DNA from 2 places in the Paenibacillus solisilvae genome. Region 2 is predicted to be linked to the other one. Evidence: riboswitches for the same ligand, from Rfam matches in the RefSeq annotation. Region 2 holds a riboswitch; the other holds the start of a gene.
What was found. A riboswitch is a leader RNA that binds a small molecule or an ion and turns the genes downstream of it on or off. The one in region 2 is predicted to bind glycine.

Region 1: it holds a riboswitch for glycine, as region 2 does, so the genes downstream of both, sdaAB (L-serine ammonia-lyase, iron-sulfur-dependent subunit beta) here and gcvT (glycine cleavage system aminomethyltransferase GcvT) in region 2, are expected to answer to the same signal.

What each region holds. Positions count from the first base shown of each region.
Region 1 covers NZ_JBHSOW010000024.1:6,114-9,044, forward strand. Annotated here, with positions in the region: gene sdaAA (L-serine ammonia-lyase, iron-sulfur-dependent, subunit alpha) at 1-821, opposite strand, end outside; gene sdaAB (L-serine ammonia-lyase, iron-sulfur-dependent subunit beta) at 830-1,504, opposite strand; glycine riboswitch at 1,668-1,785, opposite strand; gene ACFPYJ_RS06555 (hypothetical protein) at 2,013-2,189, opposite strand; gene ACFPYJ_RS06560 (hypothetical protein) at 2,358-2,931, opposite strand, start outside.
Region 2 covers NZ_JBHSOW010000106.1:28,498-31,428, reverse strand. Annotated here, with positions in the region: gene gcvPA (aminomethyl-transferring glycine dehydrogenase subunit GcvPA) at 1-176, opposite strand, end outside; gene gcvT (glycine cleavage system aminomethyltransferase GcvT) at 173-1,300, opposite strand; glycine riboswitch at 1,414-1,536, opposite strand; glycine riboswitch at 1,540-1,638, opposite strand; glycine riboswitch at 1,803-1,917, shown strand; glycine riboswitch at 1,921-2,010, shown strand; gene gcvH (glycine cleavage system protein GcvH) at 2,218-2,607, shown strand; gene ACFPYJ_RS27585 (lipoate--protein ligase family protein) at 2,673-2,931, shown strand, end outside.

The DNA.
Region 1 (2,931 bases), on a different contig from region 2:
CCGCCCTTACCTGTCTCGCGGTGCTTGGTTGGCATGGCGCTTCCCACTTCCAGCATGACGCCGATGACCTCATCGGCAGGGATCACACTGCCTACTCCGGCGAGCGCCATGTCCGAGGCTGCCAGAGCCGTGACGGCCCCCAGGCCGTTGCGGATGATGCAGGGTATTTCCACCAGTCCGGCCACGGGATCGCAGATCAGCCCAAGGCAGTTTTTAAGAGCAAGACCCACCGCGTGAACGGCCTGCTGTGCCGTGCCGCCGCGGAGCTCCACCATAGCGCCGGCGGCCATTCCGATAGCTGAACCCACCTCTGCCTGACAGCCGCCTTCGGCACCTGAAATGGATGCGTTATTGGCTATAACATAACCTATAGCACCGGCACAGAACAAACCCTTTATCAAATGTTCATCGTCCCAGTCAAATCTCTCCTGGGCGCTGACGAACACCCCGGGGATGATGCCACAGGATCCGGCAGTGGGGGTCGCGATAATTCTGCCCATGGAGGCGTTTACCTCGGATACAGCCAGCGCGTAGGTCATCGCCTCAGCCGCCGGACCTCCCAGAGAGGTCTCGCCTCGCTGCATATAATCCGACACTCTTTTGGCGTCGCCGCCGGTCAGGCCGCTGCGGGATTTGGTGTTCCCCGTGAGTCCCTGACGTACAGCCTCTTTCATTACCCCGTAGTATTCGGCCATCTGACGGAAGATCTCCTCGGTCTCAACGCCGGTTTCCTGAGCCTGATCCTCCAGCATAACCTCGGCAATCGTTTTATTCTCCTTTCGGCATATTTCAGCCAGCTGTTCAAGGGTCTCGAATCTCATATAAAGTTTCAGCTCCTTTTGGTCAAATCGATCATCGTAACTTCCTTAATGTGCGGCAGGTGATGAATCCGCTCTATAGTGCTTTCCCCTGGAGCCGAATCCAGTTCAAATACGGTCATTGCATCGCCACTCCGTCCCTTGCGATCCACATCCATATAACCGATATTAAACCCCTCCTGACTAAGCAGAGCGGTCATATTGGCGAGAACCCCCTGTTTGTCGGAATGCGTTACGGCAATCGTGGGAAATTCGCCCGTGATCTGCACATCAAAACCGTTCATGGAATAAACGGCAATCGTCCCCCCACCGATAGAGGCGGCTACGATTTCGGCTTTCCTTCCTTCGTTCGACAGGTTGATTTTGACCGAATTGGGATGAGGACCGTTGCCTTTTCCCTGAACCCATTCCAATGTCATTCCCGCTTCTTCTGCAAGAACGTCCGCCTGAGGAATGCGCTCATCATCCGTGTCGTAATTTAAAAGGCCTGCGGTTAGAGCCAGGTCCGTACCATGACCCCAATACGTCTCGGCAAATGAGCCGTACAGCGTCATTTTGGCCTCTTTCGGGCGGCATCCAAGCAGCTGTCGCGCCACTCTCCCGATGCGTACTGCTCCTGCTGTATGGGAACTGGAGGGTCCGACCATGGACGGGCCAATAATGGAAAAAACATTTTTAAATCTCACCTGTTCCAACGCTCCCTATAGGCATATTTCATAAAAAAGCAAATGAAAAAGACAGCAAAAAGGCATGCAACACCTTTTCTCTGTCCCTTGTACCTGAGAGTTTTTACGGATTTATTCCCTCCGCGGGTCCCCTTGGGTGGCTAGAAAGCTCTCTCCAGAGCCGCGTCCGGCGACGGTTCCTTGTACCTGAGAGATTAACTGCCTGTACGTGCCTACCTGCAGCTTGCTCCTTCGGTGCCGCCCTTCCACTATACGAGGGTGGTCTCTCCCGTGCGTCATCATCCGCGCTATATTGAATTATTTCCATAAGTTCAGTCAGATCTCTCTAAGAATAATGCAGAGCGAACTTCGGTGTCAATATAGCATATGTGGCGCCGTTTAAAACTCCATTCACGTTCTAACTTAAAGAAAAGCCGTCACTTACTATATTGACTTATTTCCATTACAGCAAACACAAAAAAAGACCGGAGAAATAACGCCGATCCGAGTTTTTTATAGAAAAATAACTTCAATTCCATCCTTTAACAGCAATATTCGATTTCGCTTTGTTTTTAAAAAACCTCTCTAACAAACCCAATTCCTGTTTGCGTTTAAGAGTGAGTTTAACACCGTCGATCAATAGTCTGGATCTCAAATCATCGTTGCGATTTAGCGTATGTAACCTCTTTATGAATTGCTCGTCCATTTGACCATCCTCCCAAGTGTAGGATTTCTGACATATCTAAATTATAATCCAGCTTAGGAAAAAAGTTTGTCATACTATATTGTAAGTACAACACTTGTTTTGTCGACAATTAGGTTTTCTGTGGAATATATAAATAGCCCAGTTTGCCGTGAAACTGGGCATCAATCTTTACGGTACTTTTACAACAAAAGGTACTGTAAAGACCTTATCATTTTGCTGGAATTGACCCCAAATCTTGTACACGCCGCTATGCGGGAACGTCGTCATAAATTTGGCATCCGGTCCCGAAACCTTTTCATCAATCGGGTGCACGTGCAGGTAATTTTCTGCATCTTGGGTTAAGATCACGACGTGTCCAACAGCTCCTAGATACGGCTGAAGGTCCGTTACAGGCTGCTTCGTCTGAGCGTCTTTAATATTGAAGTTCAAGTTCAGTTCCATGTCGGCCATAAGGTGATCAATCGAAAGCGTTACCACTTTACCATCCACCACTTTAGTTAATACAGCATCAGGTTCAATTGATTTTTGAGCAGGAGACTCTCCTTGAACCGAAATCCACTGGCTCTTATTCATCGCGCCCATGCCTGTTGGAGTGATGTCGGCAATCATCTTGAACTCTCCGGCTGTTGGAAATTGTGTGGTTACGGTGAACTCACCGTTTCCTTTATAATCAGGGTGAATGTGGTTGAAGAAGGACAAATCCTTGCTTACAATGATAAAATGCATCTGTTTTTCATGTACG
Region 2 (2,931 bases):
TGGCGCATATGCTTCAGCAGATCCGGCTCGCTAAGCGCAGCGGACATGGGGAGGACGCCGGAGTAACGCACGGATTCCGGTATGTCGATGAAGAGATCTTCGATGGAGTCTGCCCCTATCGTCTGGAGCATATCAGCCTGATCCTGCTCCGTCATCGGTAAGTAGCGGTGGTTCATGGCGCAGTCACTCCTTTGCCGGATGCGGGCGTATTTTTGTAAAAAGGGGTTTTCACAATGCGGGCCCTCAGCATCTTCCCCCGGATCTCGACGAGAACTTCCGTATCTAAAGCCGTATAGTCCATTTTTATCATCGCCAGCCCCAGGTTCCGCTTCAGAGAGGGGGACTGCGTACCGGTTGTCACCTCGCCGATGAGTGAGCCGTCCGCATAGACGGGATAATGCGGCCTCGGAATTCCGCGGTCGATCAGCTCGAGCCCGACTAATTTACGCGTTAACCCTAATTTTTGCTGCTCCAGCAATGCCCCGCGTCCGATAAAATCCCCTTTAAGCAGTTTAACGAAATAGCCAAGTCCGGCCTCAAGCGGCGAAATATCAGGAGATAATTCCTGTCCGTACAAAGGAAGCCTCGCTTCGAAACGCAGCGTGTCGCGAGCGCCAAGTCCGGCAGGAATAAGTCCGTCCCCATGCCCGGCAGCAAGCAAGCCTTTCCATACGATCCCCGCTTGATCAGCTGGAGCATAAATCTCAAAGCCATCTTCGCCGGTGTAGCCCGTGCGGGAAACAAGCGCGGGAACACCGCAGACGACGGCTGGATGGATAAAGTGGAAGGAAGCGAGGCTGCCGGTGTCTGCATCGGTAACCCGGGATAATATGGCCGAGGCAAGAGGCCCCTGCAGGGCAAGAAGAGCCGTTACACGGGAACGGTTCTCCATCACAACGTCGCCAATAATATGATCCTGCAGCCAAGCCCAATCCTTGTCGATGTTGGAGGCGTTGACGACGAGCATGAATTGATCGTCTGAATATTTGTATACGAGCAAATCATCTACGACCCCGCCATTCGGATAACACATGAGTGTGTACTGCGCTTGTCCCGCAGCCAGATTCGCGATATCGTTCGTCGTCATCTGCTGCAAAAAAGCTTCTGCATACATTCCGGTTACCAGGAATTCACCCATGTGGGAGACGTCGAATAACCCTGCCTGACGGCGCACGGCATCATGCTCCTGTTGAATGCCGGTAAACTGAACAGGCAGCTCCCAGCCGCCAAAATCGATGCATCGGACGGCTGGGAAGGCGGCATAATGCGGGAAGAGCGGTGTGCGTTGTAAAGGCTCCATCTCATCACCTCTTTCATAAATTAGCTTCCATAACCGACAGGTCACACCAATTAAAAAAGACAGGCAAAAGGAATCCGAATACGCAGCTAAAGCTGCGCAGTCTCTTCCTTCTGCTCTGTCCTTTGTACCTGAGAGTTACCTGTTAAGTTACATGCAAACATAAATTAATGTTATCCACATGTTGCTTAACAGTTTCACCTTGGGTGATCCTAAAGAAATTAGGATGCTCTCCAGAGATGCGTCCGATAAAAGTCCTTTTGCCTGAGAGATTCACCTGCGGGCAGGCTTACTCCTTCGGCGTTACCCCGGTTTCAGGTAATCTCTCCCTCTACCATCATCCGCGTATTCAATTGTCCATTCACACTGATAGCTTTATTATAAACGTTGTGCATCAATCAATGTCAACCTTTGATTATACGAAATCTATTTTTATTGTTAACTATATTGACATAAAAAGAGAGAGTGAACTATGCTTGATGGAGACAACTGGATATGATGCGGATGAAGATAGTCGGGAGAGACCGCTCAGGCAGCTTGCCGATGCGGCACCGAAGGAGCAAGCCGTTAACCCGCCGGTTAACGGGTAATCTCTCAGGTAAACGAACCGGTATCGGACGCAGCTCTGGAGAGCGCGAAAGCCACCCAAGGTGTAAGGACTGCATGGCCTTGAAAGCCGTCATGTCTTAAACTCTCAGGTACCGAGGACAGAGAAGAGGCGCAATTCCTTTTCTCTGTCCTTTTTTTTGGACGGGGAATGATGAATTTTCGCTTCGTTCCCGCTATAGATTTAAGGGAAGAGACTTGTATGACCTCCTTAGCGGATAGCGCAATGGCGTTTCTTCCTGCTTTTAGAACAGCTGATGCTCCTTTATTCTATTCTTCGCTTCACCAACTAATTCGAAAAGAGGCGTGTACCGATGAGTGAGGTTAGAGAAAATCTGGTCTATAGCGATGAACATGAGTGGGTACTGGCGGTTGAAGGGCAAATCGTTCGGGTCGGCATAACGGATTACGCGCAGAGCTTGCTTGGAGACATCGTTTTTGTTGAATTTCCTGAGACGGGCACGGCCGTCACAGCAGGTGAGAGCATCGGATCCATTGAATCCGTGAAGACCGTTTCGGAGCTCTACTGTCCCGTTTCGGGGACGGTCACTAAGGTGAATCAGACGCTTATGGAACAGCCGGAGCTTGTTAACGGCGAGCCTTACGAGGGTGGTTGGATCGTTGAGGTAGAAGTCGATGGAAATGTAGAAAATGCGCTGAACAAACTTTTATCCGCGGATCGATATCGGACGTTGATTGACTAATACGCAATCGAATCAGCAAGACAACCGCCTGTCATCAAAAGGAGCTGATTGAAGGGAGCGTAGTTATGGGTGCACCTTGGAGATTCGTTCATACCGGCAGCCGTTCACCGGAGGAGAACATGGCGATTGACGAGGCCATGCTTATCGCCCACAGCGAGGGCCGCACGCTTCCATCCGTCCGTTTCTATGGCTGGAATCCGCCTACGTTATCGATCGGATATTTTCAACGGGTCCATAAGGAAATAGACGTATCAAGGGTAATGGAGAACGGGATCGGTTTTGTCAGAAGGGCGACCGGCGGACGTGCCGTGCTTCATGATCAGG